DNA from 2 places in the Arthrobacter sp. 24S4-2 genome. Region 2 is predicted to be linked to the other one. Evidence: riboswitches for the same ligand, from Rfam matches in the RefSeq annotation. Region 2 holds a riboswitch; the other holds the start of a gene.

Region 1 (15,422 bases), 2.4 Mb from region 2:
TGAGTCATGCTCTGTCGTCCGGCTCAGCCTGCCTGCCAGCTGACAGGGAGCGCCTTGACTCCGTAGACGATGGTGCTGTCCATCCGCTCAAGCCGCGACCCTGGGGTGAGTGTCAGTCCGGGCAGGCGGGACAGAACGGCCTGCAGCGCGATCCTGGCCTCAAGTCTGGCGAGAGGGGCGCCGAGACAGAAGTGAATGCCCTGGCCGAAGGCGAGATGCCGGCTGGGCCCGCGGTCGATATCGAACTGATCAGCCCGCTCGAAGTGCCGCTCATCACGGTTTGCCGAGCCGATCCAGGCCACCAGCGGGGCGCCGGCCGGAACCTGAAGGCCGCCCAACAGGGTGTCGGCAGCCGTCACCCGGTACATGGACTGGACCGGGGAACGATAACGCAGCACTTCTTCTATCGCCAGCGGCAGCAGCGACGGCTCGGCCAGCAGTCGTTCAATTGTTCCGGGCCCTTCGGCGAAACTTAGAACAGCATTGCCTATGAGGTTGGTAGTCGTTTCATTCCCGGCTACGAGCAGCAGGCTGCAGAAGCCCAGCAGTTCGGCCACGCTCAGCTTCTGCCCGTCAATCTCGGCGGAGAGCAGGTTGCTGATCAAGTCATTGCCGGGCCGGCTCCGACGCCGTTCTATCAGGTCCAGGAAGTATCCGGCCATCTCCACGTTAGTGTCGTGATGGTCGGCATTCTCCGGTCCGGTACGCGTTTGGCTGACGATGACATCGGACCACTGCTTGAAGCGGTCACGGTCATCGGGAGGTATGCCCATGAGCTCTGCTATCACGATCACGGGCAGAGGGTACGCCAACCCCGCGATAAGGTCTGCTGTTCCGGTGGAAGCGATCCCGTCCAGCAACTGTTCCGTGAGATGTGAGATGCGTGGAGCAAGCGCATCCACTGCCTTCGGCGTGAACGCCTGGGTCACCAGGGAGCGCAACTGCCGGTGCCGGGGCGGATCAGTGGTGATCAAACTCGCGGCGAACAGTTGGCCTGCCTCCGAGGGATCGTCGCCGCCCATCCTTGAGGAAAACGCAGCATGTTCGGAAAGCACACGTTGCACGTCGTCGTACCTGAAGACGTGCCAGCTCCCGGATTGCTCGTCATGGAAGACAGGGGCGGTGTCCCTCATCCTCCGGTAGTGGGGAAAAGGGTCAAGCGTTTGCTTGCTATCCGATCCAAAGTCCATGGCTGGCCTCTCTGCTCAGCCCGGCGTTCTTTCGACCCCGGCCGAAGCGTCGGGGCGGGTGGGCCGGGGGCACGTCAGACCCTGAGCTTATCCAAGAACGTCCGGCACGTCAGCAGGGAAGTGGCGCAAGAGCCCGCGGGCTACGCCGGGCGTGAAGGTCCGGCTCACGGAGTGAGCGGACCCCGGAGCACGCGCAGGGCAAGGGCAGCGTCACCCTCGATGATCGCCGCGCCTTCGAGGCCGGACCGGCCCCACAGGCCGAGGTACATGTCGGGCAACGGCGCCGTGATAGATGCCGCAGCGGGTCCCGGCCCCACTATCCAGTTGCCTGCCCCGGGCACGTGGAAAGACACCGCCTGCTGCGGCTGCTGCATCCGCTCCAGCCGCAGCTGGCGCGGGGTGAACATTGCCAGAACCTCGTCAACGCCGTCCAGCATGAAGTCCGCTCCAAAGTCCGGCGCCGCCAGACCGGATGCCTGGCGGGCGTCGATGAGGTGGATTGCGTGTTCGTGCGCCTGGCGACGCAGCCAGAAACCGGCCGTGCGCGGCGGCGGTCCGAAGTTCCAGCACGGTGCCTGCGGGTCGAGGGCCGTCATCGTCTTGAGGAAGGCCGCCGAGCCATCGAGGAACCAGGCTGCTGCACCCGTGGCCGGAGGGGCCGGTTCGTCGACGTAGTTGCCGCCACGAACCACCGCGGCCGCCCAGCGTTCTATCGAACCGAGATGCCCGAACAGCTGGTCCAGTGTCCAGCCGGGGCAGGCCGGTATGGAACGGGACAGCACGTCGTCGTGCTGGCGGGCGAGCGCCGTGAGGCCTTCGAGGGCGCTGGCCAGCTCGGCAAGGTAGCGATCGGGCAACATGGCACGAGCCTAACGCGCCGGATCGGCAATGTGACGCACAGCCGCGACAAGCTGCAGGTCGCTCCGGACACGGAAGTGTGTTTGTTCTCGCCGGAGGGAGATCTTGCTATCGTCGGTAGTGGCCTGCCGGCATGCAGTGCAGCCGGCTGGACCCTTCCGGCTACAGGACGAAGGTTCATGATGAAGCGCGCACGTCTTTCCGCTATCGGTGTCATTGCAGCTGCAGCACTCGCCCTGGCCGGCTGCGGGTCCGGGTCCCCGGCGCCGTCGGGTTCGGCACCGGCCGGCGGCGCGGACACATCACTCAGTGACGTCAAGAGCGCAGGCCAACTCAAGATCGGCACGGAAGGCACTTACAAGCCCTTCTCGTTCCACGCCGACGGCAGCGGCGAACTGACCGGCTACGACGTCGAGATCGTCACCGCCGTCGCCGGCAAGCTCGGCGTCAAACCGGCCTTCCAGGAAACGCAGTTCGACGCCATCTTCGCCGGACTTGAAGCCAAGAGGTTCGACGTCGTCGCCAACCAGGTCTCAATCACCGACGAACGCAAGGCCAAGTACGAATTCTCGGAGCCGTACACGGTGAGCACCGGCGTCATTGTCACCAAGGCTGACGACAGCAGTGTCAGCTCCTTCGACAGCCTCAAGGGCAAGACCACCGCGCAATCGCTGACCAGCAACTGGTACAAGCTGGCTCAGCAAAGCGGCGCCAATGTGGAAGCGGTGGAAGGCTGGGCGCAGGCGGTAACGCTGCTCAAGCAGGGGCGCGTTGACGCAACGATCAACGACAAACTGACCTACCTTGACTACCAAAAGACCGAGAAGGACAGCGGAATCAAGATCGCCGCCGAGACCACGGACAAGTCGTTGAGTGCCTTCGCCTTCCGTAAAGGATCATCGAGCCTGGCCGAGGCAGTGAACAAGGCCCTCAGCGAGCTGCAGGCCGACGGCACCCTGACCAAGATTTCGCAGAAATACTTCGACGCCGACGTCACGAAGTAGCGGAGTGGACGCCTTGGGAGAACGCAGCGGCCGAGCATGACCATCAACTGGGAACTCGTTGGGAGCTCACTGGGGCCGATCGTGATGGGCGCCATTACCGGCACGATCCCGCTGGCACTGGCGTCGTTCGGCCTGGGCCTGTTGCTGGCCCTGTTGGTTGCCCTGATGCGGCTGAGCCGGAATCCCGTCTTCGCTGCCATTGCGCGGATGTACATTTCCGTCATCCGTGGCACACCGCTCCTGGTCCAGCTGTTCGTCATCTTCTACGGGCTTCCCTCGGTCGGGATCACCATCAGCCCCTGGCCCAGCGCCATCATTGCCTTCTCGCTCAATGTCGGCGGCTACGCCGCGGAAGTCATCCGGGCGGCCATCCTGTCCGTTCCCAAGGGACAGTGGGAAGCCGGACACACCATCGGCATGTCCCGCCGCCAGTCACTGGTAAGGATCATCCTGCCGCAGGCTGCCCGGGTCTCGGTCCCGCCCCTCTCGAACACCTTCATCAGCCTGGTCAAGGACACGTCGCTGGCCTCCCTGATCCTGGTCACAGAGCTCTTCCGCCAGGCCCAGCAGGTGGCGGCCTTCAGCCAGGAATTCATGCTGCTGTATCTTGAGGCGGCCGTCATCTACTGGATCATCTGCATGGTCCTCGCCGGCGGCCAGTCCGTCCTTGAGAAGAGATTGGACCGCTATGTCGCCCACTGAAGCTGTGCTCCCGGACGACTCCGCGCTGCTGGCCGTCAGCGAACTGCGGAAGGCCTTCGGCAGCCATGAAGTGCTGAAGTCCGTGGACATTAACGTCCGCCGGGGCGAAGTGGTGGCCCTGATCGGGCCGTCGGGGTCCGGCAAAACGACGGTCCTGCGGTGCCTCAACGGACTGGAAGTGCCCGACGCCGGCATTGTGGACTTTGTCGGTCAGCTCGCCGTCGACTTTTCCGCACCGGTGTCCAAGAAGCAGCTGTCAGCCCTGAGGGACCGCAGTGCCATGGTTTTCCAGCACTACAACCTCTTCCCGCACAAAACCGTCCTGGAGAACATCATCGAAGGCCCGGTCCAGGTGCAGAAACGCCCCAAGGCCGAAGCCATCGCCGAGGCCAGAGAGCTGCTGGCCCGCGTCGGGCTGTCCGCCAAGGAGAAGAGCTACCCGTTCGAGCTCTCCGGCGGGCAGCAGCAGCGCGTGGGCATCGTGCGTGCACTGGCCCTGCGTCCGCAGCTTCTGCTTTTTGACGAACCGACGTCGGCCTTGGACCCCGAACTGGTGGGCGACGTCCTGACGGTCATCAAGGAGCTGGCCGATGAAGGCTGGACCATGGTGGTGGTGACCCATGAGCTGGCGTTTGCCCGGCAGGTAGCCGACGAAGTCATCTTCATGGACGGCGGGGTCGTGGTCGAACGCGGCCACCCCGACACCGTGTTGCGTGACCCGCGCGAGGACCGCACCCGGCAGTTTGTGGACAGGCTGTTGAACCCTTTCTGAGGCATGGCCACACGGCCCTTGCCCGATGGTGGACCTCGGAGGAGGATATTCGGCAAGCGCAGGAGGTCCCCATGATCCAGCTTGGCAAGTACGAAAAGTACCTGATCGAGGAATTCTTCGACGATTACCGTGCCGGAACCATGAGCCAGCACACGTTCACCCGCCGGGTGGCCTTCATTACAGGCAGCATGACTGCAGCGGCGGCTGCGTACCTCGCCCGGCCGGAGGGTGGCGAAGCCGGACCAGCCGTGCTGGTCTGCCACGAGAACCGCGGGCTCACGCCGCATATCAAGGACGTCGCCCGCCGCTTCGCCAAAGCCGGCTATGCAGCCCTGGCACTGGCCGGGCTGAAGGCAACCTCGGCATTCTACGGACCCGCGCCGGACCTGGAGAAGGTTCCGGGCATCAAGGCCGCGGTCCTTGGCATCTACGCCGAACTGGACAACCGGATCACCGGCGCCCTGCCGGCCCTCCGGGACGCCCTGACCGCCACCGGGGTCCGCCACGAGCTCACCGTGTACCCCGGCGTCGACCATGCATTCCACAACGACACGGGCGACCGGTACAACGAGGCGCAAGCGACTGCCGCCTGGAACGACACGCTTTCGTGGTTCGGGAAGTACGTGTGAGTGTGAGCCCCTGGGCCCGAACCGGCGTCCGCAACGGGACGTCGCTGAAGCTCCTTCCTGCGGCGGCTGTGTCGATGTCGGGCTTTGTCCTGTTTGTCCTCGAGCAGGCCATCGCTGGCTATGGCCTGCTGGTGGTGGCGCTGGGGGCGGCGGGGCTTATCGACCAGGCGCTCCTGCGCGACCTGGGCCTCATCGCGGCCGGGCTTGTTGCGATCAGCCTAGTTCCGATCTCCACCGACATCAGCACAGAGCACATGTTCGTGATGGGGTCGGCCATGGTCCTGGCCGTGGGGATTCCCTACTCGGTTTCGCGATTTGTCTTCAAGGACCACGCGGTCAGGTTTCCGGTGCTGACCGGACACCGGTGGACGCGGACTGAGAAGTGGTATCTGGTGGCGGTGGTCATCATGGGTTACGCGCTGCTCCCTGGGTACATGGTCAATACCGCCGTTTACCGGAACTGGCCCGCGGTTTCGGACCCGGAAGGAATCTTCCGCCTCTTCCTGGGCACCAACGTACTGGGGATCTGGGACGAGCTGTTTTTCATCTGCACCATTTTCATACTCCTGCGCCGGCATCTGCCCGTTGCCCAGGCCAGCGTGCTGCAGGCAGTCCTATTCACCTCGTTCCTCTGGGAACTGGGCTTCCACGCCTGGGCGCCCGCGTTCATCTTTCCCTTCGCCCTCGTCCAGGCAATCATCTTCACGCGGACGAAATCCCTTTCCTACATCGTGTCCGTCCACCTGCTCTTCGACTTCGTGCTGTTCCTGGTGCTTCTCCACGCCCACAACCGGGACTGGTTCGACATCTTCATCTACTGAGGGCCGAAACGGCACCAGGTAAGGCCCCATCCCGGTTCCGCTTCGGCAGGGCAATCCTGTCCAGGTCCTCCGCTGCCACCACGGCCGCCGACCCGGCACGGTCCCGTGCCTGACCGGCGAGCACAGCGACGTCGCTGTAGCGTGAGGAGAAATGCGTGAGAACAAGCGTTCCGGCTCCGGCGGCGGACGCCAGGGTGCCCGCTTGCCCGGCGGTGAGGTGAAGGTACCGGGCGGCCAGGCCGGCGTCGTCATTGCTGAACGTTGACTCCGCCACGAGGACGTCCACGCCGTCGGCGAGCGCCTCGGCGCCGGTGCATGGCGCCGTATCCATGACGAAGGCGAAACTCTGCCCGCGCCGCGGAACGCTTACATCATCCAAACGGACACTTCCCAGCCTTCCCTCCTGCTGCAGCCGCGCAATGTCCGGCCCCGTGATCCCGGCGGCCGCGAGCCGGTCAGACAGGAGGGTGCGGCCGTCCGGCTCGACAAGCCGGTAGCCGTAGGTCTCGATCCGGTGCCGAAGGGGCCTTACCGCCAGGCCCGGTGCGATCAGCCCGGCAGAGCCGTGCGGGTGAAGCCGCAGGTCAAGGCCGGGGGAGGCGACGGAGACGAGAGCCCGGACCACCTCCCCGCCGGAAGCCGGAAAGTGCAGGTGCACCGGATGCGGCACCCCATCCAGCGCCATGCGCGACAGCACGCCGGGAAGACCGAAGCAGTGGTCGCCGTGGACATGCGTCAGGCAGATCCGCGTGATCCGGCTGGCGGCGGCGCGGGCGTGGATCATCTGCCGCTGCGTGCCCTCGCCGGGATCGAAGAGCAGGCCTTCACCGTCCCAAAGTAGCAGGTAGCCGTTGTGGTTCCGCTTCCTCGTCGGCACCTGTGAGGCGGTACCGAGGACAACCAATTCACGCATGCCCCAATCATCCCGCGGGATGGCCGTGGTCGCAGGTTGTTCCTCCGGGCAGGATCTCATGTCCCTGGATACACGTCACCGTGCGGATTCCTTCAGGGGCCGGTTTGTCCGCGGCGGCTTCTCGCTATCCGGTTAGGGCGCCCGCACCTGCGCTCGCCGGCAACGCACCTGCAGGTCGACCTTGCCCCGTTGGGACAGAATAGTCGGGTGACCGATGCCTGTGACTTCGTGGATGCCTCGCTGCAGCGCGAGGGATCGTGGCTGCGGGCGGAAGAGGCCCAGGCGCGGCTGGGCACCGGGCTCGAGTACTACGGCGCTTCTGTGGGGGCGGTGCGCGGGACCGTCCGGGACATGCTGCGCCGTCACCGGGACCTCGCCCATGATGACATCACTGCCCTCAGCACTGAGCTCTGGGCCGTGCCCGTCTTTGAGCGCCGCCTGGCTGCGGTGGTGCTGCTGCAGTCCCGCGTTGCCCTGCTCAGCAACTCCGACCTGACCCGGATCGAGGGCTTTGTGCGGGAGTCGGGGCTGGCTGAGCTGGTGCACCCGCTTGCCGTCGACGTCGTTGCCCCGCTGATCGCCGCCCTCGAAGGGCAGCCCCGGTTACGGGCGGAAGCTGTCCTGGACCGCTGGGCGCACGACCCCAACGCGTCGCTGCGGCGCGCTGCCTGGCTTTCGCGGCCGGACGGCCCGCGGCACCAGCGGCGCTAGCCGCCGGCCCGCCGTTCCACCACCGCGTACGCCTTGCCTTCCAGGAACGCCCAGTCGGTGACCACCATGAACCCGAGGGCACTGACGCGGTCATTGAGGACCAAATCGTCGAAGCCCCCGTCCCGCGGCTCGGCATCCCACGTTGCAACATGGAGCTCCCTGCCCTCAAGGATCAATAGTTCCGTATTGACGTCGAAATCCTCCTGCGGCTGATCGCTCAGCTGGCAAATGGCCACGCAGTAGTTCTTCATCTAGGGGTTCCGCTCCAGGGTGTTGTTACCGCGGAAAGGAGGTGTTGTAGCGGTACATGAAGGCCGCCATGGCGTCCCTGTTGACGGGCTGGACCGGGCGGAACGTCGTGGTGCCGTTGCTTTCGACCCAGCCGGTGGAGATGTTTGTTGACGCGAGCCAGTTGATCTCCTTGTAGAACTGGGTTTGTGGTGCCACATCCGTGAAGGGTGATGACCCCGGGGCGGTGTAAGCGGGGCTTCCGGCATAGCGGTACATGAACGCTGCCATTGCGTCCCTGTTCACGGGCTGCAGGGGCCGGTACGATCTGACGCCGTTCCCTTCGTCCCAGCCGGTGGAAATGCCCTGGGCGGCCAGCCAGGTGATTTCCTTGTAGAACTGCGTCTGCGGCGTCACATCGCGGAACGGGGAGACGGCCGGCGCTGTGAACGCGGGGCTCCCGGCGAGCCGGTACATAAAGGCCGCCATGGCATCACGGTTGACGGCCAGGACCGGACGGTAGGTGCGCGTACCGTTCGCCTCAAGCCATCCGGTGGAAATGCCCTGTGCCGAAAGCCAGCTGATCTCCGTGAAGAACTGTGCGTTGGCGGGAACATCGCCAAACGGGCTCGACGGCGACGGAGAGGGTGACGGCGACGGTGAGGGTGACGGCGACGGTGAGGGAGCCGGGGACTGGCCCAATGCCTGCGCCACTGTCCGGACCGACGTCGTCCCGTTTGCGGTCCGTGCGGCCAGCCAGGTGACGAACGAGTCGAAGAGAACGGGGGTGATGGACAGTGTCGGATCCGTGCCCACATTGATTTCATGGAAAGTCAGCTGCACCCATCCGCCGGTGGTCTCTGCATCCGTCACACGGGCCTGAAGATCCGCCAGTGTCCACGTGCTGTCCACCTGGTCCGGAGCCTTGGTGACCATCGGATTTGCCGGCGGCAGCGACTCCGCAACGGGGCATGCGGCGCAGCTGGCCGGCGAGCGCAGGTCGCCCAGTCCACGGGCACTGGCGAAGCCGCAGTCCCGGACGGCAGACTGGGCAGTCGCATTCTCTGCAGCGAACGGGTACGCAAAGTTGCTGACCTGGTAGCCCCAGCCTTCCAGCGTCGTCTTGCCGTTACAGACCTCGGCGCGCGCGGCGGCGGCGGTGAGCGTAGTCAGGTCCGGATGAGTGACGGTGTGACCGCCGATCTCGTTGCCGTCTGCGGCCAGCGTCTTCAGATTCGCCTGGGTAAGGAACCCCGACGCGTCTATGAAGGAGGTTGTGATGAAAAAAGTCCCCACCAGTCCGCGGGCTTTCAGCACCTGCGCGGCGGCGAACTGGCTGCCGATGCCGTCGTCGAAGGTGAGGCTCACGATCGTGGGCCCGGCAGCTTTCGATGGGACGGCGGCGACAGCAATGGCGCTGGCCGCGAGCAGAAGCACGCCCACCACGGCAGCCCAGCGCCGGCCGTGTTTGCGGTCAGGTGCAGGCTCCGGGGGGTCCGCCAAATGCCGTCCTTGGCTGCGGGCAGGGTGGGTGGACCAGCGCATGATTCCTCCAAGCGTGTAAGTCCCCCCGCAAGAACATGCACGTAGACTACGCCCCGCGGTGCCAATGCAAAACACTCCATTTGACAGGCGGAGAATCCAAGTACCAAACGCCTCACTACCTGCATTTCGGCCTGCGCCCGTCCGCTGGCGTTACCTGAATGTGACATCGCGTAGTCGCGCACGTACGGTGGAACGGTGCCTGTTATCTCCGATACGGGCGCTTCCGGGAGGACTGCCTAACCCTGCCGCCGACCGGGATCCGATCACAACCAGCCGGCAGGGACGGGGAAACCACTTTGATCCGTGCTTCGCGCGGGTCCACGGGGTGAAGCCGCACGATTTCCGCGCACGCGGGAGCCGCTGCGGCCGGGTGCCTCCCATCCGAATCCGACAGCTAACCTCGCAGGCATCGGGAGAGGTTCTTTATGTCTTCACGCAAATCGCCCGCCAACCATCAGTTGTCAGCCCCGGCGGGGCGCCCAGGATCCACTTTCGGTCGGGGAGCCACCCCCGGGTCAGGCCGGCGCAGGGTGGGCCGCCAGGCTGCGGTGATTGCCGCGGCGTCGGGTCTTGTCCTTTCCAGCGGGATGGCTGCGCAGGCCGCCGAAGCCCCCGCGGAACGCGATTCGGCTCCGGCTTCAGCACTTGATGCCAAGGCCCAGGTGGGTGCGCCGCTCAGTGCGGATTCCCACGTCCGGATCAGCTTCGAGCGGCCGGAAGTCACCTCCACTCCGGCACCCGTCGAGGAGTCCGCACCGGCACAAGCAACCGCGCCCGCCAACCCGGCAGTCTCCGTGCAGGCGGCTGCACCCGCGCCAGCTGCTCCGGCAGTCTCCGTCCAGGTGCAGGGGGCTGTGCCCGCCCCCGCGCCGGCTCCCGCTGCCGGCGGCGTCAATGCCGCCATGGTCTCGGCGGCGTATGCGCAGCTGGGCATCACGCAGGACTGCACCGCCATGGTGGAAAAGGCCCTGGGCGCAGCAGGAATTCCGGTGGGCGATCTGGGGCCGTCGCAGTTCTTGAACTACGGCAAGGTCGTCGGCGAACCTCAGCCGGGCGACCTGGTGGTGCAGTCCGGCCATGTGGGGATCTACATCGGTGACGGCCAGGTCATCAGCGGCGGCATGAACGGCTCCAACGCCACGGTGACGCACCCCCTGTCCTGGCTGACGGCCACAGGCGGCGTCACCTTCGTCCGCGCCGGAGCGTAGGCGTCCGCGCGGGAAACTTAGTGTCCTGGCCCCGTCCTGACCGACGGGCGGGAACCCGCGGCTGAAGGCCGGTGATCAGCTGCCTTGGGGGCGGCCGGTCACCGGCCTTTCGCGTTTCACCGGCCGGCGCCTCCGAAAGTTTTGTCGGCCTGCCGATCCCTGTCTATTCACCAATCCAACCTCATTGTTCGTTAGGCCTAACATGCGGCTTGGGCTTGCTACCGTGGATGTCATGCCGGTCTCCGATTTGTCCTCCGCTGCCCAGGACTACCTGAAGCTGATCTGGTCGGCCACGGAGTGGTCCGCCACCCCTATGACCGTCGGGGTGATGGCCGAGCGGCTGGGAGTCCGGCCGTCCACCGTTTCGGACGGAATCAAGAAGCTGGCGCGGCAGGGACTGGTAACGCACGCCCCGTACGGGAGCATCGAGCTGACTGAGGCGGGCCGTGAGCATGCCGTGGCCATGGTCCGCCGGCACAGGCTCCTGGAAACGTTTCTGGTGGAAGGTCTGGGCTATGGCTGGGATGAGGTCCACGATGAGGCTGAGATTCTGGAACACGCTGTTTCAGACAAGCTGATGGAGCGCCTGGACCAAAAGTTGGGGCACCCCACGCGGGATCCCCACGGTGACCCGATCCCTTCGCCTGACGGCAGGCCGCACCTGCCCGAAGGCACGCAGCTCTCCGCGGTTGCTGCCGGGGGCACTTTGGCCATCACCCGTATTTCCGATGCGGATCCGCAGATGCTGCGCTACTTCACTGAACTGGGCCTCGTGCCCGATACAAGGCTCACGGTCAGGGTGCACCGGCCCTATGCGGACGTGACCACCGTACGGCTGCTCGGACCGGCCCGCGACGTCGACCTGGGGCCATCCGCCTCGGATGCCATCTGGGTGGTGGCGGTCTAGCCCAAGGCCAGCACCGAATGTCAGGGTGGCGAGATCGAGATCTGGACGGTGCTTTCGCCCTGCGCGAATTTGATCCGGAGGACCGAATCCCGGGTGTCCGCCGGAACGGCAAACCTGACGTCGCCTGACTTGCTTGAATCGCCGCCGACCAGTTCGTTCAGGCCGGACTCGGGGGAAAGACTGATGCCGCCGGCATTCAGCCTGAACGTCGAATCCCAGAAGTTGAGGTCGTACCGGCCGTGGTTGGTGCACCGGACCGAGAAAGTCAGTGCCACCTTTCCGGCCACATCGGGACGGACCGAGGCGGCGAGGATTTCGTATTCCACGTCTGCGGACCGGTATTTCCGTTCCGCCGGGAGGCTTACGGTCCACCCCGAAGCGCCGCCTGGTCCCGAGGCGGGGCCGCTTGCTGGCGCCGGGCCACTTGGTTGGGAGGTGCCGCTTGGCGGGGCGGTGCTGTTTGGCGAGGGCTGTCCGCTCGCCGTGGCGGCGGGCCGCCCGCCGTCGAACACCCCGAGTTGCCCCAGGCCAAGCAGCAGCCCGGTCACCGCGGTGATCACCGCGGCGGCGGCGGTCAGCAAGCCGGGCAGCGTAGCCCACCAGTTCGCTGGTTTTTCGTCCGCCATAGCGGTGCCCCCTCGGTCCCGTGCCAAGGTCAAGATCAGTAATATCCCAATACTGCTGCCAAGCGGCCCCCAAGCGCCAGATGCGAGTGCCGCCGCGAAAACAACGCTCCCGGCCGGCACCAATTGTTCCTTCGCAACGGCCCTGTTATCGCCGCCCTGAGACTCGTACTCTGGTTCTTGGAGGTGATTGCCATGAAGGCAGCCCAGGGTGACCGGATCACGATCCGGGGCAAGACGGTCGAATCGTCGGACCGGCACGGACAGATCATTGAGGTCCACGGGGCCGACGGAGCGCCGCCGTATGTGGTGCGTTTCGACGACGGCCATGAAACCACCGTCATTCCCGGCGGGGATTTCATCGTTGACAGAATCCAGCCGCCGCACTGATCCGGTCCCTGGAACATCTAAAAGCCAGACGAACTCCCGGACCCGGAGAAGCTGCCGCCGCTGCTTCCGTATCCCGTTGTGCTGCCGTCTCCGCCGCGGGCGCTGCTGACGCTGCCCATACCCGTGTTGAAGCCGGCGTTGAAGGTGGGAACCGAGAAGAAGTAGTAGGACGGATAAACCGTGCCAAGGATGCTGGGCTCGTAGGCGCGGCCGTACTTGGCCTTGGTTCCGGCCTGTGCGTCCTCCATTTCGTTGCGCATCAGATTGGCTTCCCGCTCGTTCTTGGCGAAGCCCCCGATGACCGTATCCGCGTGATTCTTTAGCAGTTCGGATAGGTGCGTCCGGGCGTCCCGCAGCCGGTCCAGGGCTGTTTCGGGAGTGATTGAACCGTCGGCGAGTTCAGCCGACCACCGCTCAAGCTCCCGCTGGCTGTGGTCTCGGAAGGACCGAAGCGCCGCGGCCGTCGCGGAATCGCCTTCCGCGTGGCGCCGGCCGAGCATCTGTTCCAAGGCGGCCAGGTCACTGCGGAAGGGCGCCAGCTGCCGGTCCCACGCGGATGCCCACGCGGCTCCCCGGTTCAGGAGGGCGTTGGTGTCCGCAATGACGTCGTCCAGCGCGTCGAGCTCCGCGGAAGCGTCGGCGAAGCTTCGTATGAGCTTGAGGTTTGGCCGGCGGCTCATGGCCCGGGGAGCCAGTGCGTGCGCCCGGTTGGACAGGTCAGTGGCCGCGTTGTACTTGGCCAGGAAGGTGCGGTGCTTCTCCAGCACGGTACTGCCGTACCGCGAGGACTCCGGAATGGTGCCGGCGTTGAGCTCGGTGACCTGCAGATCCATGCTGACGTTGGCGTAGCTGGCGTCCGCGCGGGCGAGCGCCTTGCGGCTGGCCACCCGGGTCCTCCAGCGTACGATCAGCCACGCGGCGGCGCCCGCGACGGCAGCCGTACCGGCCGTCCAGACCGTGGAGAGGAATGCCGTCGACCGGTACCAGGGCTGGTTGATCAATTCTGCTCCGCGCCGGATTCCGGCAATTGTGCCGTCCGTCCACTGGGCGTCGCGCAGCAGGTCCTTCGAGGCGTTTTGGATGTCCTCGCGCTGCGCCGGGGACACCTTCCTGTCCTCGCCCATGTACGTCCCAACGTGCCGGCCGTCCGGGTCCAGGGCGAAGATGAAGAGCCCGTCCGCCCATTTCTGGCCGTCGCCGCTGATCCACTCAGGGTGTTCAGCCCGGGCAAAGCGAAGGACCTCCTCGTTGAGGTTGTCCCCCGGCGTGCCGCGATACGTGAAAACGGCAACCTTGGTGGGCTCGTAGAATTCGATGGCTTCCACCGCCGGGATCAGCTTGCTGCGGTCCAGCACTCCGGCGCCGTCTTCCACAACGACTTCCACCGGACGCTCCGCCCGGGCAGCAGCCGGACCACTGAGGAGGCCGATGAGGACTAGCGACGCGGCGGCCAGGGCCCTGCGCATGATTCCTTTTCCCATGAGGCAACGATTGTCTTCAGACGCGCTGATGGCAAGCCCCGGGGGACAGGGCCGAAAGTACCGTAGCTAGCCGGTAGGGAGTGCGCCATACTGACCACATGGGCGCAGCGGCGGGCAAACCGGACAGGATCCTCATCATCATTTTGGCTATTATCGCCGTCCTTGTCGTGGCTGCCCTGGCCGTGGTCTTCTCCCGGGGGCAACCGCCACTGCTTGACGAGGCCACGCCGCAGGGAGTGGTTCAGCGCTATGCAGCCGCCGTCATCGACGGCGATGAATCCGCCGCCACCGCGTACCTGTCGCAGGCCGCCCGGACCCAATGCGTTGATTTCGAGCGGCCCGCCAGTGACAAACTGCGGATCACCCTGATATCCACCACGGAGCGGTCCTCATCCGCGGATGTGCGGGTTCTGATTGTGGTGTCGAACGGCGGCGGACCCTTCGGCAACTCGGAGTACGAAACGGAAGACGTGTTCGACCTCGTCAAAACGGACGGCAAGTGGCTGGTTGATTCCGCTCCCTGGCAGCTGAGGGTCTGCCCTAACCGTACGGTGCGGCCGTGAGCGCCGCGCGGACGGCGCCGGCGCCGGCTACGGGGTCCGCCCAGCCCGCTGTCCGCCGCCTCATCGTGTACATCCTGCTGTTCGCACTGGTCATTGTGGCGGCGATCGGGGTCAGCGGACTGCTGGGACGGCTGTTGACCACAGGCACTGTGCTTGTTGCAGGAGATGTGGCGGGACTGGCGCGGTCGCTCGCATTCGCCCTGATCGGCGGCCCGATGGCAGCCGCGCTGTGGTGGTTCGTTTGGCGGCGGCTCGACGAGACCGCTGAACGGTCGTCGGTCGGCTGGGGGCTGTACCTGGCCGGGATGTATTCGGTGTCCCTGGTTGTCTCCTCTTCCGCACTGCTGGGCACACTGGCATCCCTGATCGGCGGCGCGCCGCAGGGATGGCAACAGCCAGTGGCCAACGGGCTGGTCTGGTCGGCGGTCTGGGGGTGGCACCGCTGGATGTGGCGGCACCCGCGGAAACGCCCGGTCCAGCTCGTGGACCTTCCCGTTGTGGTGGGTGCTGTGTACGGACTCGTTCTCGGAGTAGGCGGTACCGTGACGGCGCTCGCGAACCTGCTGGACACCGCAATCCGGGGACTTACTGCGTCGGCGTCCGTGGGGGACCCGTGGTGGCGCTTCGCGCTGCAGGCCCTGGCCTGGGCGGCCGGAGGCGGCGCCATCTGGTGGTGGCACTGGTTCCGCGACGGCGGAAGCCGCCTGCAGACAGGCCTTGCCGCCGTTGCACTGGTGCTGTTTGGCATCCTTGGCGCCGCTCTCCTGGCCCTCGGGGCACCGGCACCGTCCTGTTCATACTCCTTCGCCTGGTGTTCGACCGCACGGACCCGGTGAGCGAACTCGTCGACTCCCTGGGCACGGCGCTGGCCGCAGGA
Region 2 (15,422 bases):
TTAAGGGCCGGGCTACCGGGCCCGGCGCTGGCAGTCCTAGCGGGCGAAGCGCAGGGTCACCAGCTGGAACGGGCGGAGTGTCAGCTTCGCGGAGTCCAGTCCTGTCACAACACCCTGCCCCTCTATGGGGCGCTCCAGCAGATCCACTGCCTGCACGGCCTTGGCGGCGAAGTTGGCCGTCACCATTCCCGCGGACCGCTCCCCCAGGGATTCGTAGAGTCGCACAACAACATCTCCGGACCCGTCCTCCGCCAGCTTCACTGACTCGACCACGATCCCCTGGTTGAACACCGTTAACAGCGGGCCGGCTGCCCTGGCGCCCTTCACCACGCGCGGGGCAAGGTTGGTCCGGTACCCCTCTTCCACGGCATCGGCGATGGCCGCCCCGGGCCTGATGGTCACCAGGAGTTCGTGCCGGCCGCGGTCCGCGTCGGGATCCGGATACTTGGGAGCGCGCAGCAGCGACGTGCGAACAGTGGTGGTGGTGCCGCCGTCGTTCCTGACACTGCGGGTGACATCGTGTCCGTAACTGGAGGAATTGGACACGGCCACCCGTAGCCCGGCTCCGCGACATGGATCCAGCGGTGCGCGCAGATCTCAAACTTGGCTGCCTCCCACGAGGTGTTGGTGTGCGTCGGCCGGAACACATGCCCGAACTGCGTTTCCGACGCCGAACGGTCCGCCCGCAGGTCAAGGGGGAAACCGATCTTGAGCAGCTTCTCGCGCTCCTGCCAGTCCACGGCCGTCAGGATGCTCAACGATCCGGCCCCGGCCTCCAGGGAAATCCGCTGGGTTATGGCGGACGATCCGGCCTGCCGCTGCACCACCACCACGGCGCCCCAGCCGCCCCGCTCAAGGGTCACCGACTGCGCGTCGGTCAGCGAGGTGACGTTCCGGCGGTAGAACTCGTCGATATCCCAGGCGTCCCACTCATTGGGCGTATCGCGGTGGAGTTCCAGATGGTTTCCGAACTGGCCCGGCGCAATCGCTTCGCGGCCGCTGGCATGATCCAGCAGCGAGGTCAGGAGCCCGTTGGAATCGATCACGGCCCTGATCACGCCATTGTCCAGCACGTAGCCCCCGCCGGCTTCCGTCGCTGTGACCGGGTGGTCGCTGCGGACCGGCTCGGCCGCAGCCAGGGCGGGGACACCGCTGCGTTCGTGCGGGGCGGCATTGAGCAGGAACTCGGTGTTGCCCTCTCCGAGCAAGGCACGCGCCGCGCCGGCAATGATCGCCTCAAGGGATTCTGAAATTGCGGCATAGTTCCGCTCCGCATCCTGATGGACCCAGGCAATGGAGCTGCCGGGCAGGATGTCGTGGAACTGCTGAAGTAGGACCAGCCGCCACAAGCGCTTCAACTCGGCCGCCGGATAGGCGAATTCCCCTGCCGTTCGCACTGCTGCCGTGGCGCACCACAGCTCCGCTTCCCGGAGCAGGTGTTCGCTTCGCCTGTTGCCCAGCTTGGTCCTGGCCTGGCTGGTGTAGGTCCCGCGGTGCAGTTCCAGGTACATTTCCCCCACCCAGACGGGCAGCGACGTGTATTCGGACTGGGCCTGGGTGAAGAAGTCCGCGGCTGTCCCGATCCGCACTTTGGGCGAACCTTCAAGGTCGGCGGTGCGATGGGCGGCGGCAATCATCTCCCTGGTGGGTCCGCCGCCGCCGTCGCCATAGCCGAACGGGACAAGGGAGACGGTGCCGCGGCCGTGGTCCCGGTAATTCCGTTCCGCGTGCGCCAGTTCCCGCCCGCTCAGTTCCGAGTTGTACGTGTCCACCGGCGGGAAGTGGGTGAACAGCCGCGTGCCGTCGATGCCCTCCCAGTTGAACGTGTGGTGCGGCATCCGGTTCACCTGGTTCCAGGAGATCTTCTGGGTAAGGAACCACTTGCTGCCCGCGGCCTTGACGATCTGCGGCAGCGCGGCGGAGTAGCCGAAAGAATCCGGAAGCCACGCCTCCTGGCAGTCCACCCCGAACTCATCAAGGAAGAACTTCTTGCCTTCAACAAACTGCCGGGCCATGGCCTCACCGCCAGGCATATTGGTGTCGGATTCCACCCACATGCCGCCGACGGGCACGAATTGCCCGGCCTTGACCTTCTCTCGGATCCGGCCGAACAGTTCCGGGTAGAACTCCTTCATCCAGGCGAGCTGCTGGGCGGACGAACAGGAGAAAACAAAGTCCGGAGACTCGTCCATGAGGGCCACCACGTTGGAAAACGTCCGGGCGCACTTGCGGATGGTCTCCCTAACAGGCCACAGCCACGCCGAGTCGATGTGCGCATGTCCCGTGGCAACCAGCCCGTGCGCCGAGGCGTAGGCCGGCCGGGACAGAACGTCAGCCAGGGCCCCACGGCCGGCGGCCGCGGTTCCCGCAACGTCATCCGGATCCATAATGTCCAGCATCCGTTCCAGAGCGCGGAGGATCTCATGGCGGCGCGGGAGCTCCATGGGAAGTTCGTGCATGAGGCCGCCAAGGGTCCAGACATCCTGCTGGAGTTCCCAGACCGTCTGGTTGAGTTCGGCGATGGCGATGGTGCCGAGCCGGTACTTGGGTTCGTGTCCCGCCGTGGCTTTGTCGCCGTACGGCATGGCGGCGAACGTCCAGCCCTGCGCAACGTCCGGGTTGGCAGCGGCTTCGACGTAGAAGTCCACCGCCATTCCGCTGCCCAGGAGCTTCAGCGGAATGTACTGGTTCCGTGGCGAGATGGCCTTGATGATGGTTCCGTCCGGCCGCCATGCGATGCCCTCGCATTGGAAGCCGGGAAGCTCCCGGGTGAATCCGAGGTCCACCACGATCTCCACGCCGGTGTCCGGTGCCGTACCCCATGAGTCGGGGACTTCCCCCTGCAGCCGCAGCCACTTGGTGCTCCAGGGTTTGCCCCATGCGGACCCGTGGTCAAGGGGCGTGAAGTCGTGGCGCAGGGCTTCCATGACGGGAACAGGCTCGTCCGGGACGTCCCAACTGCTGATGTTCAGCGGGACGCTGCGGGTGTAGACCGCCGCGTCAACGCGTTCGCGCATGAAGCGGTCGAGACGGACTTCCGTGATGCGGCGGTCGTCGTGCAATGTAGTCCTCTTTAGTGCCTGTGGCCTGGAAGCTGGCGGCTGGTTCGCGGTACGTGCCCAGCCGCTGTCTTCAGCTTATGCGCATGCCCCGAAAGTCGGCCGAAGGAGCGGACCGGCGCGTCCATTCGATGGATAAAATCTACTTCCCCGGGCGCGTAAAGCCAAGCACCCCCCCTATCCGGGCACGGGCGCTGGAGCCGCGATCCGGCGGTGTCCGGCATAGACATTGAGGGTTTTCCCCCTGCTGAAGCCGGCGAGCGTCATACCGCTGGCGTCTGCGAGTTCGACCGCAAGGCTGGACGGCGCGCTGACCGCGGCAAGCACCGGAATGCCGGCCAACGCGGCTTTCTGCACCAGTTCGAAGGAGGCACGTCCGGACACCTGGAGCACCGTGCCGGCCAGCGGCAGGAGGCGTTCCCGCAGCGCCCAGCCCACTACCTTGTCCACTGCATTGTGCCGACCCACATCCTCGCGGAGGCAAAGCAACTCCGCGCCGCCGTCGTCGTTGATGCGGAAGAGCCCGGCGGCGTGGACACCTCCGGTGGCGTCGAAGACGGCCTGCGCTGCGCGGAGTTTGTCGGGCAACCCGGCCAGAGTTTCCACCGGGAGGGTCACCGCATCCGCCGCAGGGCTGAAATGCGAGGACTTGCGGACGGCGTCAATGGAATCGGTACCGCAGATCCCGCATGAGCTCGAGGTGAAGATGTTGCGGCCTCTTTCCGGCAGCGCCACGTCGGGCCTCAGCTGCGCTTCGACAACGTTGAAGGTCTGGACGCCGTTTTCGTCCTCGCCTGCGCAAAACCGCAGGGACACCAGCTGCTCAGGCGCCCAGATGATGCCCTCGGACACCAGGAATCCGGCCACGAGGTCAAAATCGTCGCCGGGGGTCCGCATGGTTACGGTGAAGGGAAGGGAGCCCAGCCGTATTTCCAGCGGTTCCTCTACAGCCAGCACGTCCTCCCGGTGGCGCACCGGGAACTCGGCGGACTGGGGTGAACCGTCCAGGACAAACCTGTGGATTTTGCGGCGTTGCGTCATGCGGGCCACGTTGTGCTCCTAATCGTGCGGATGGTTCCATCATTGCAAGCCCCCACCGGCTGCGCCAGCGGGGTCCGTCTTAGCCCAGGAGCGCGCTCCAGTCCACCGGTCCGTCCGCGGACGTCGGCTTCCGGACGGTCTTCCGGGGAGCCGTCTTGGCTTTCGACGCAGCCGTTTCCGGCTGCGGAATCGGGGCTCCCCAGGGCAAGGAAAACGCTGGAACGGCCTCCCCCAACTGGACCCCGTGCGGCGGCACCACAAGGACGCCGTCGGCCGCCGCAAGGCCGCGCATCATGCCCGGCCCCGCGTGCTGCGCCGGCGATGCCATGCCGTACAGGAGCCGGAAGGGCATCAGCCGCGTCCGACCGGGATCAGGGTCGATCATGGTTCCGCAGGGCACTTCACCGACCGGCGGGAGAGTTCCGTGTCCCAGGGCGGCAAGCAGCGGCGCCCCCACGGTGCAGAGCGCCATCATCGCAGCAAGCGGATTTCCGGGCAGCCCCAGGATGAAGCGGCCGTCCGGCAGTTCGGCCAGGACCGCCGGGTGGCCGGGCCGCATGGCGATGCCGTCGATCAGCAGGCGTCCGCCCAGGTCCGCGACAGCCCGGCGCAGGTGATCGGTGCCGGACCTGCCGGTGCCGCCGGTGGTGATGACGACGTCGGCCGGTGCCTCCTCCGCCGGCGGCTCGCCGGCGTCGTCCGCCCGGCCGCTGCCTTCTGCGGGCGCGACGTCCTCCAGGGCAGCGAGCCATTCCTCGTACTCATCGCCGATCTTCTCCTGCGCTGCGCAGATTCCGCCGAGCATTTCCACCACGGCCCCCAGTTGGGGGCCGAAGGTGTCGCGGACTTTGCCGGGCGCCGGCACCCCGGCGGTGACAACCTCGGATCCGGTCAGCAGGAGCCGCACCACGGGTTTGCCCCGGACCTGGAGGGTGTCGTATCCGGCCAGCGCGGAGAGCGCCAGGTGGGCCGGGTTCAGTGTGACTCCCCTTTTGACCAGGATGTCGCCGGCTGCGGCTTCCTCTCCGGCTTTACGTATGTGCTGGCCATTCTTGGGTTCTCCGGGCCGGGCGCCGCCGCCGAGGGCAAGGATCGGAAGCCCGTCGTCATCGGTGGTGATCATGCCGCTCTCGCTGCGGAGAACGGCCTTGGCGCCGGGCGGGATGAGGCCGCCGGTAACAATGGGGCTCGCCTGGTGGGGCGCCAGCCGGTGGCCCGGCTCGGCCAGGATCCATGGTCCTGCTCCGTTGACGGCCCATCCGTCCATCGCGGACGACGCATAGTGCGGCATTTCCTGGAGCGCTGTGACGTCCGCAGCGAGCGTCCGGCCGAGTGCGCGCCGGAGCGGCACCTGGCCCGGCGGGATGGGGGTGGCGCAGTCGAATGACACCCGCCGGGCCTCGTCCCAGGTGTGCGCCAAGTGGGTGTGCCCGGATTCGGCGTCGGGAACGGGCTCCGCTGCAACGCCCGGACCTTCTTCCGGGCCACCTCCCGGTTCGGGATAGGCGGCTTCGTCGGTTCCGGTGTGTTCAGGCACGTCGCTGGCGGCGCCACCGCCGTCCGGCGGCGCAGCCGTCATGCGCCGGGGTTCCCGCTGCTAAGGGAAGGTCCGGGCACGGCATCGGTGCGTGCGGCACCGGCTCCTTCCGCCTGCAGGGCAGGATCCGCCGGCGAGTCGGCTGCCGCGTAGTCCTGGGCCAGCGCCCTGGCCACGCCCATGGCTGCCTGCATGGAGACGGCGTCCGGTGCCTGGCCCGATCCGGAGGCCAGGCCTGCGGCGAAACCTGCGATGAACGTGGTCAGCGGGGCCGCCGGACGCACGACGGAATGGGCCGCGACGCCGGCCAGAGCAAGCACTTCATTGACGTCCACTTCGACATCCTCCAGCTCAAAGGCCTGCAGCAGCGCCCGGCACCAGTCCTCCAGCGTCTCATCCTGGCTTTTCACTGTTGCCTCCAAACTCAAACTCAGTTGCGGTGCCACTGCACGGCTCCCACTGATGGTGGATCATGAACCCTGGCGGGACACCCCTAGCGCGGTGGCATCGTCCCACGTGTCCACGTCGTCCGTGGCACCGGCGGGGACGGTAACAGCCCGCACGTCAAGCCTAGCAAGGAGGGCGAAGACTGAGGCCCCCGTAAGTCCCCCGCTGTTCTCCAATTCGTCCACGGCCCGTTGTAGCGCAGCTGTGCCATAAAAGCCGGCGAGCGGCTGTTTGCGGCCGTCGGGCGATACAGCCATGACTCCGTCGGCGGCCGCCTCGGGGCCGCCGCCGGAAAGGACAAGCTGCAGCGCGGCAACAGCCTCAAGGGCTTTTGGCATGTCACAGGCGAGGACCAGGGTCACGGGTGCCCGGAGTGGGCCGCGGTGCCGGTCAAGTGCCGCCACCCCGGCAGCTATGGCCGCCGCGGGACCCGCGAACGCGGGTTCCTCACGGCACGTCAGTACGCCGGGCGGAAGCGTGCCCGGATCGGGCCCCACAACCACGGCGGCGTCCGCACCAGCGGATGCCGCCAACGAACGCGCCAGGAGGGTGGCGCCGTCGTACATCAGCTGGGACTTGGGCACGCCGCCCAAACGCGAGGACCGCCCGCCGGCGAGGATCAAGGCATCAAACTGCACATGGCAAGCCTAGCCCCTGTGCAGTTGCACATCCCTGATAACTGTCAGGCGGCCGATTCAGGCAGGAGGAAGGGATCCCACGCGGGGGTGGGCTTTTCGAGCTCCTTGATCTGCCAGATGGTGCCGTGGGGAGGCGCCGGCACAAACCGAAGCTTCCAGCCCATCTCCGCCGGCGTGTGGTCACCCTTGACGTTGTTGCAGCGCAGGCAGGCGGCCACGAGGTTTTCCCATGAGTCGCCGCCGCCCCGCGATTTCGGGTGGACGTGGTCAATGGTGTGCGCTGCTTTGCCGCAATAGGCGCAGCGGTGGCCGTCCCGGCGGAGTACGCCCCGGCGGCTCACTGCAGTGGTTGTGTTGTACCGTGGCCGGATGTAGCGGTTGAGAAGAATCACGGACGGTCGGCCCAGAATCTCCTGCGGCCCAACGACAGGATCGTCGCCTTCGGCCACCACGCTAGCTTTTCCGGTCAGCACAAGAACCAGCGCCCGGCGGAAGGTCACAACCGCCAGCGGTTCATATCCAGCATTCAGAACGAGAGTGCGCATGCACATACCTCTTCACGGCCGCACCCGTCAGGGGCTCGAGGGCCGGCTGCCCTCTGCTTGTCCGGGCTATGGATCGACAACACAAGAGTAAACACTCAAGTGCCCGTTCGCCGAATCCGGCCGCTGCCATATGCCACGTGTCGGCAAGAATTCATGTCCTCGAAACGCAGAAGAACCCCTGCCGAAGGGCAGGGGTTCCTCATGCAAGCGTTAGCCGGAAGCTTTAGCCGCCGACGCGGATGAAGACCGGGCCGGAGCCGACGTTGACGCTGAACAGGGCGGTGGTTCCGCCGTTCCAGCCACCGTGGACTGCCTGGCCGTTGCCTACGTAAACAGCGATGTGGGCCATGCCCATGCCGCCGTTCTCGTAGTAAGCGAGGTCACCCGGCTGTGCCTCGGCGGCGCTCACGGTGCGGCCCAGGGAGAGGTAGCCTGCCGGCCAGCCGTGGTAGTTGATGCCAACTGCCGCAAGGGCGTTCGTGGCCAGGGCGGTGCAGTCCTGGGAAACACCCAGCTGGGCGTAAGCGGCTGCGGCGATCGCGGCACCGTTTCCGCTGGCAGCAGCGGGCGCTGCCGGAGCGTCTACGGTAGCGGACACCGCGGCAACAGGAGCGGCTGCCGGGGCAGCTTCCTGAACCTCGACAACCGGCTTCGGGGCCTCGACGGCCGGGGCCGGGGAGGTGGAAACAGCCGGCTTCTCGTAAGAGATGGCGATGCTGGAGGCGGCCGAGATGTTGGCCGGAGCGGAAGACTGGACTTCCAAGGTGGAGGCGGACGTAGCTTCGCGCTGAACGTTGGTGTCGGCAGCGTTGGCTGCGATACCGCTCGTCAGGACCAGGCCGGAAGCAGCAGCGATAACCGCAGCCTGACGACCCATGCCACCGGCGTTGTCGCCGACAGCCTTGGCAATGACAGCAAGCGAGTTGGTTTTTGTAACCTCGGCGCGGTGCCGTGCGATCGCACGTGTAGTCATTATTTCTCTCTTTCGTTTTCCTCAGACTGCGTGGCAGGCCGCGGTTTTTGGACGCTCCGGCATCTTGGGGGTAAGCCGGAACGGCCCGAACGGGTGATTTAGCGAAGTGCGCGTGCAGCACTGAAAACACGCGCTGTTGAGCGGTAAGGGCGTGTTTTAGCGAAGCGTGTAGAACGCGGACGTGCCCGTGGCGGACACAGCGTGCAGGAGGGTGCCCTGCGACGGGTTCAGCGCGCTGATCATCATGCCGTTGCCGACGTAGATGCCAACGTGGGCGCCGCCGTTTTGCATGACCAGATCGCCCGGCGCCGGGGTGGCGGTGGGCTTCATGGCGGTCCATGCATTGGTGCGGGGGATGCTGATGCCGGCCTGGGCGTAAACCCACTGCGTGAAGCCGGAGCAGTCCCAGCCGCTGGGAGTGGTGCCGCCCCAGACGTAGGGGCTGCCGATGCCGGTGTAGGCGATGGCAGCGAGACCTGAGGCTGCAGCGGAAGAAACCGCGTCGGCAAGCTTGCCGGCCTTGGATTCCCCGTCAGCTTCAGTGGCGGTCTGGCTGGCATCTGAACCGGTGGACTGTGCCCGCAGTTCAACCTTGGGCGCAGCCTTCGTGGTCACTGCCGGACGCTCGAAGGAAACAGTCGCTGTCGGTTCCGCAGTAACGGCCAGCTGGGCTGACTGTGAACCGGACTCCGTGGAAGCGGAGACACCCAGGTTGGTGTCCGCGGCATTTGCCGGCAGCCCAACACTGAGGATCAGTCCGGACGCAGCTGCAATCACAGCCGCCTGGCGACCTACGGTCCCGGCGTTAGCAGTAACGGCCCTGGACACGGAGTTCAACGGGTTCGTTCGAACCGTTTGCGCGCGGTGGCGCGCAGAGTTGTGGCGTGTAGACACGAAGGTAGCCTCTCCCAATGCCTACGAGGTGAGCTGTCGGATTCGGATGGGAGTCACCCGGCCGCTCGGCTTCCTGGGAAGCTTTGCGACTTAACCCCAAGGTCTTCTTGCGAAGACCAAAATTGGTTCCCCCGCCTCTGCCAGACGATGTCATGCGAACGGACCTTGAGCGGTGGCAGAGTTAGGCAATCCACTCAAGAGCGCCAACTTCGGAAAAGTTGGCGTGCTTTAGACGGTACAGGAATTCAGCGCGAATGTCACATTCAGGTCACGGCATGTCACAGGAATGCGAGAGTGTTCCATCGGTTTGGATCAGAGCCAGCCGAGGGGATCAACGACGTCGCCGTTGACCATCACCTCAAAGTGAAGGTGGCAGCCGGTGGAGGCGCCCGTCGTCCCACTGAGGGCTATGACGTCGCCGCGGCTGACCTTCTGGCCGACCTGGACGCTTGACGACGAGAGGTGGTTGTACGTGGTTTCCAGGCCGTTGCCGTGGTCAATCACCACACGGTTGCCGCCGCCGTAGGCGTGCCAGCCGGAGAAGGTTACAGTGCCGCTGGCGGCAGCCATGACGCTTGTCCCGCACTGGGCCGCATAGTCCTGGCCGCGGTGGAATTCACCGGCACCGCCGGTGATCGGGCTGACCCGGAACCCGAAGGGCGAGGCCGTTACCAGGTGCTCCAGCGGAGCCCCGAGGCTGCCGGCCGATGCTGCCCGGGTAATGGTGCCAACGGACTGCGCACTGAGCAGCTGCTTGAGTTTGCCGTCGGGATCGCCTTTGGTGGCAACGGACGTCCGGTTGAAGTCGATTTTGGCGCCGGCAGCAGCGGAAACCTCAGGCTGAGCCGCGAAAGAGGCGGCAGCGGCGTTCTTACCGGTGTCGGCCGTGCTCATCATGGGCCCGGTGGACGGGACGGTCACAGTGAGGACCAGCCCGGTGGCGGCCAAGGCAATGCCGGCCTTCTGACCAACGCCACTCGCGGACGCGAAGTCCGTGACCTGGTTGAAGAGGCTCTTGCGCCGGCGCGCATCACGGTGTGCGTCGCGGGGCCTGACCGTCATGACGGCTTCGGCCACTGGGTACTCCGAAGCGGGACCTGACGCCCTGCGGCGGCCCCTGACGGTCTGCGTGGTCAAGAAATATCCTCTCTGAAGAGCCTGCGGAGTTAGCTGTCGGATTCGGGTCAGAGAGTTCAAAGACCCGGTCCGCCATTGCAAGGCATCCGGCACAGGGGTATCCCTTGGGAATCCTTCGTCGGAGATGCCTTGCCGCTGACGGACTTCACCCCAAGGCCGTCTTTCAACGGCCGGTTGTGGTTCCCCGCCCCTGCCAGGAGGTGTTTCGTACGCTGATCCGCTGGCAGAGCTCGGCTTCGGATCAGGTAACGCTTTAGTATCGGCGCTAGTTCTCAACTATAGGTGATTAATCAGCGCGGTAATAATTCCGTTATCTGCGTCTCAGTGACTTATAGGTGGTCCTATAAGGTGCCGGTTAGCGGACCGTAACAAATACGTGGGCCGCAACTTCCGGCGGCAGCTCCAGGGCGCCTTCGATCTCGGGCACGCGGACCGAGATGTACTCCCCGACCCGTTCCAGTGCGAGCGAGGCGCCGGGCCTGATCCCGCCTTCATCGAGCTGGACCAGAAGCTCCGGTTCAACCTGGATCGGTTCGGCCAGGCGGCTGACCGTGACGCGCGAATCGGCTCCGTATCCGGCCATGGCGTCCAGGAGGTTCACTACCCCGTCCGTGAGCAGGGGAGCCGGCTGGCCGCCAAGCGCGGCGAGTCCCGGAATGGGGTTGCCGTACGGGGATACCGTGGGGTGGTCCAGCAGTTCGAAAATGCGCCGTTCCACGCGCTCGCTCATCACGTGCTCCCAGCGGCACGCTTCATCGTGGACATAGGCCCAGTCGAGGCCAATGACGTCAGCCAACAGGCGCTCGGCGAGCCGGTGCTTGCGCATAACCTCGGTGGCCCGTTTCCGGCCCGTTTCAGTGAGCTCAAGGTGCCGGTCGCCGGAAACAACCACCAGGCCGTCACGTTCCATCCGGCCGATGGTCTGCGAAACGGTGGGCCCGGAGTGGCGCAGCCGTTCGGCTATCCGGGCGCGGAGAGCCACGATGTTCTCTTCCTCAAGCTCCAAGATTGTCCGAAGATACATCTCCGTGGTGTCGATCAGATCCGTCATCCAGCTCAGCTCCTCGAGCACAGTCCTTGCGTCAGTCCCACCGTACCGCGCGGAGGCGTTCCCCACTGCTCCACGCGAAGTGGAGCCGAATCCCCGAAACAGACCGGGAACAGCCTCCGGCATCAGTCCGGCCGCCATCGCGGCCCGCTGTAGGTCGAACCAGCTTAGCCTATTTTGAATTACTCCGGATAATCTCCGGCGGCTGTCCTGAGCTGCCGCCAGGTGTCTCAATGACTGGACTATGACGGCGGCCGTTCCCTCCCCCGCGGGCGCGTCAGGCAGAATATAGGGGATTCCCTGCAGGCACCCCGTGAACTGCCGGGCCTCCGACGTCCACGCCGAAAAATTGGAGCCATTGTGAGCGACACCAGCATCACTATCCCCGCCAACCTCCTGCCCAAGGACGGACGGTTCGGCGCCGGGCCCTCGAAGGTCCGCCCCGAGCAGATCGAAGCCCTGTCCGCAGCGTCGGCCACGCTGCTCGGCACTTCCCACCGCCAGGCCCCGGTCAAGAACCTGGTGGGATCCGTCCGCAACGGCCTCAGCGAGTTCTTCCGCGCCCCGGAGGGCTACGAAGTCATCCTTGGTGTGGGCGGCTCCACGGCGTTCTGGGATGTGGCCAGCTTTGGCCTGGTGGAGAAGAAGGCGCAGCACCTCTCCTTCGGCGAGTTCGGCTCCAAGTTCGCGTCCGCGACCAACAAGGCACCGTTCCTGGACGCGTCCTCCATCATCAAGTCCGAGCCCGGCACCCGGCCCGCCGCCCAGGCGGAAGCGGGCGTGGACGTCTACGCCTGGCCGCAGAACGAAACCTCCACCGGCGTGGCCGCCCCGGTCAAGCGTGTTGCCGGGGCTGATGACGGATCGCTGGTCCTGGTGGATGCCACGTCCGCCGCCGGCGGCCTGGATGTGGATGTCTCAGAAGCAGACGTTTACTACTTTGCGCCGCAGAAGAACTTCGCGTCCGACGGCGGCCTCTGGCTGGGCCTGTTCTCCCCTGCCGCCCTGGAGCGTGCTGCCCGGATCAAGGAAAGCGGCCGGTGGATCCCGGACTTCCTGGACCTGCAGACTGCCATCGACAACTCCCGGTTGAACCAGACGTACAACACCCCGGCGCTGGCTACCTTGGTGACCCTGGACGCCCAGGTGCAGTGGCTGAACGCCAACGGCGGCCTCGACTTTGCAGCGGCCCGCACGGCCGATTCCGCAGGACGCATCTACTCCTGGGCAGAGGCCTCCGATTACGCCACGCCGTTCGTGGCCAAGGCCGAAGACCGTTCCAACGTGATCGCCACCATTGACTTCGATGACTCGATTGATGCCGCCGCCATCGCCAAGGTCCTCCGCGCCAACGGGATTGTGGACACGGAGCCGTACCGCAAGCTGGGACGCAACCAGCTGCGCATCGCCACCTTCGTGGCGATCGAACCGGACGACGTCTCGGCCCTACTGGCCTGCATCGACTACGTAGTGGGCGAACTGCGGAAGTAGGCAGTCAGCTGGACATAACGCGTTAGCGTTCGACGGCGTCGTCCGGGCTTGGATCCCGGACGGCGCCGTCCTTTTTGCCTGCTGCAGCGTCTTTGCCCGCTGTACCGTCGTGGCCGGTCCAGCCGGACACCAGGCGGAAATAGCGCAGACCCCGGGCACGGCGGTTGAAGCCCAGCCTTAGCTGCTTGGCCCGGATGATCCATACCATGCCGATCAGCGCGGCCAGAAGCCCGGACACCGCCGCCACGGCCATGGACCAGCGGGGCCCGGCAACATTGGCCACCCAGCCCACCAGCGGCGCCCCGATGGGGGTTCCGCCCATGAAGATGGCCATGTACAGAGCCATCACGCGCCCGCGCATCACGGGATCCGTAGTGGTCTGGACGTACCCGTTGGCGCTGGTCATCATGGTGATGGCAAACAGGCCTACCGGAACAAGGGCCACGCCGAACCAGAAGTAGCTGGGCGCCAGGGCTGCCAACCCGGAAGTGACGCCAAACGCTCCGGCGGCCCCGAAAATTATCCGCAGCCGGGGTTTGCTTCGTCCGGCCGACAGCAGCGCTCCGGCCACGGAACCGATGGCCATGATGGAGTTCATCAGCCCGAAGGCGCCGGCGTCCAGTCCGAATTCAGTGCCGACCATGGCCGCGATGAACAGTACGAAGTTCAGTCCGAGGGTGCCCACGATGAATACGGCCACGAGCACCACAATGATGTCCGGGCGGAACCTCACGTACCTCAGCCCTTCACGGATCCGCCCCTTGCCGGGAGCCGCGCGGGGAAGAACCCGCAGCGATGAAACCGGAATCCGCCACAGGCTCAGCAGCAGGGCCACGAACGTGACGGTGTTGATCAGGAACACCCAGCCGGGCCCGACGGCGACAGTGAGCACCCCGGCCACTGCCGGTCCGATCATTCGGGCCACATTGAAGGAGGCGCTGTTCAGGGCCACTGCGTTGGGCAGGTAATCGTCCCGCACCAACTCGGAGACGAAGGTCTGGCGGACAGGGGCGTCCAGGGCGGAGACGAGGCCCAGCAGGAGGGCGAAAGCGTAGACGTGCCAGAGCTGCCCGGCGCCGAGGACCACCAGCAGGCCAAGGCCGGTGCTCAGCAGGGCCATGGCGGACTGCGTCATCACCAGGAGCCGGCGGCGGTTGAAGCGGTCTGCCACCAGTCCTGCCACCGGGGCGAGGAACAGTTGCGGACCGAGCTGCAGGGCCATGGTGATGCCCATGGCACCCGCATCGTGGTCGGTGAGGTGGTCGAAGACCAGCCAGTCCTGGGCGGTCCGCTGCATCCAGGTCCCGATGTTCGAAACCAGGGCACCAACGAACCAGAGACGGTAGCTGGGGATGTGGAGGGACTTGAAGGTGGACGTCATCGTCGGCCTCCGTGGTGCTCAGTCCCTGACCATTCCAACCGGTTAGTCAGTCTCCCGCACCAGGTACTCGTCCGCATCCGGCTCACCGGCGTCGGATTCCGCCTCCGGCGCATCATCGCCGTCGGAATCGTCGCCGTCGATCCAGTCCTGGGCGCCGGCGTCCACCACGTCATCCGTGGTCCCGTCGCCGGTTGCACCGATCGCCGCTGCTTCATTCTCCGCCACGACGGAGTCCACAGTGTCATCGTCCTGGGCGTCTTCGGGGCGGACACGCTCGGCCCACGGCACCCACTCGGGTGCCAGGATGGAATCCTCGGAAGGCAGCAGTCCGAGCTCATTCACCGTAATCACCTTGGACCGGGAATTGCGCGTGAGCACCGCGTACCACTGCCACCCCTGGTATCCAGCCAGTTTGGACTCAAAGAGGTGGGTGACCACACGGTCCCCCTCGGTCTTTGCGCCCATGTGCTGTCCGATTTGCGTGGCCGGGGCGATGCCCTCAATCGCATTCCGGGCAAAGTCAACGGCAGCAGCGAGCACCGCATCCGGCTTGCCGGTACGCCAGACCGGGACCCCGGCACGGGGCCTTGAAGCCGCTTTGGAAGCTCTCTGATCAGGTTCGGGATTCATGCGATGCCTAAGCGTCCAGCTCGTCGGCAACCTTACGCAGGGCGGCGGCAATCGCCTTGGCCTTGTTGCCTTCAGGGTACTTACCGGCCGACAGCGTTCCGGACAGGTTGTCCAGCACAGTCACCAGGTCCTGCACGAGAGGAGCCAGGTCCTTGGCGCTGGGCCGCTTCGCCTTGGCGATGGACGGCGTCTTGTCCAGGACGCGCAGGCCGAGCGCCTGTGCGCCCTTGCGGCCGTCAGCTACGCCAAATTCCACCCGGGTGCCGGCTTTCAGCTCGGTGATGCCCTCGGGCAGCGCGGACTTCGGCAGGAATACTTCCTGGCCGTCCTCGCCCGCGAGGAATCCGAAGCCTTTTTCCTTGTCATACCACTTGACCTTGCCGGTAGGCACGTAATCAACCTTCTTCGTTCTGAACTTCCTGAGACACAGCCGGCGGCCACCGCATCCGCACTGATATGCGGGTTCAGGGTATGGCCGCCTGGACCATGTTGGTCTGTATCTTCAAGGTTATCCTGCCGGGACCCGGTTTCCCGCTTTGCGGCACGGCGCAGCCGGGCTGTTAGCGTTACTTCCATGACACCCTCCCGCTACCTGCGGCCA

The links. A riboswitch is a leader RNA that binds a small molecule or an ion and turns the genes downstream of it on or off. The one in region 2 is predicted to bind cyclic di-AMP.
Region 1: it holds a riboswitch for cyclic di-AMP, as region 2 does, so the genes downstream of both, FCN77_RS15375 (NlpC/P60 family protein) here and FCN77_RS04445 (C40 family peptidase) in region 2, are expected to answer to the same signal.

What each region holds. Positions count from the first base shown of each region.
Region 1 is NZ_CP040018.1:3,314,370-3,329,791, reverse strand. It holds gene FCN77_RS15430 (cytochrome P450) at 24-1,133, opposite strand; gene FCN77_RS15425 (maleylpyruvate isomerase family mycothiol-dependent enzyme) at 1,355-2,050, opposite strand; gene FCN77_RS15420 (amino acid ABC transporter substrate-binding protein) at 2,231-3,052, shown strand; gene FCN77_RS15415 (amino acid ABC transporter permease) at 3,089-3,754, shown strand; gene FCN77_RS15410 (amino acid ABC transporter ATP-binding protein) at 3,741-4,526, shown strand; gene FCN77_RS15405 (dienelactone hydrolase family protein) at 4,598-5,155, shown strand; gene FCN77_RS15400 (CPBP family intramembrane metalloprotease) at 5,230-5,976, shown strand; gene FCN77_RS15395 (ribonuclease Z) at 5,966-6,889, opposite strand; gene FCN77_RS15390 (DNA alkylation repair protein) at 7,097-7,600, shown strand; gene FCN77_RS15385 (hypothetical protein) at 7,597-7,851, opposite strand; gene FCN77_RS27750 (polysaccharide deacetylase family protein) at 7,877-9,331, opposite strand; cyclic di-AMP (ydaO/yuaA leader) riboswitch at 9,598-9,796, shown strand; gene FCN77_RS15375 (NlpC/P60 family protein) at 9,799-10,581, shown strand; gene FCN77_RS15370 (metal-dependent transcriptional regulator) at 10,814-11,488, shown strand; gene FCN77_RS15365 (hypothetical protein) at 11,509-12,114, opposite strand; gene FCN77_RS15360 (DUF1918 domain-containing protein) at 12,307-12,501, shown strand; gene FCN77_RS15355 (DUF5129 domain-containing protein) at 12,519-13,982, opposite strand; gene FCN77_RS15350 (hypothetical protein) at 14,063-14,545, shown strand; gene FCN77_RS27000 (DUF5671 domain-containing protein) at 14,542-15,381, shown strand; gene FCN77_RS26995 (DUF5671 domain-containing protein) at 15,357-15,422, shown strand, end outside.
Region 2 is NZ_CP040018.1:932,927-948,348, reverse strand. It holds partial or broken gene FCN77_RS04480 (alpha-mannosidase) at 37-3,062, opposite strand; gene fdhD (formate dehydrogenase accessory sulfurtransferase FdhD) at 3,237-4,109, opposite strand; gene FCN77_RS04470 (molybdopterin molybdotransferase MoeA) at 4,180-5,679, opposite strand; gene FCN77_RS04465 (DUF6457 domain-containing protein) at 5,676-6,047, opposite strand; gene FCN77_RS04460 (molybdenum cofactor guanylyltransferase) at 6,108-6,722, opposite strand; gene FCN77_RS04455 (HNH endonuclease) at 6,767-7,267, opposite strand; gene FCN77_RS04450 (NlpC/P60 family protein) at 7,491-8,240, opposite strand; gene FCN77_RS04445 (C40 family peptidase) at 8,397-9,017, opposite strand; cyclic di-AMP (ydaO/yuaA leader) riboswitch at 9,139-9,332, opposite strand; gene FCN77_RS04440 (M23 family metallopeptidase) at 9,447-10,271, opposite strand; cyclic di-AMP (ydaO/yuaA leader) riboswitch at 10,275-10,517, opposite strand; gene FCN77_RS04435 (metal-dependent transcriptional regulator) at 10,627-11,322, opposite strand; gene serC (phosphoserine transaminase) at 11,680-12,810, shown strand; gene FCN77_RS04425 (MFS transporter) at 12,833-14,191, opposite strand; gene FCN77_RS04420 (DUF3027 domain-containing protein) at 14,234-14,821, opposite strand; gene FCN77_RS04415 (cold-shock protein) at 14,829-15,212, opposite strand; gene FCN77_RS04410 (hypothetical protein) at 15,396-15,422, shown strand, end outside.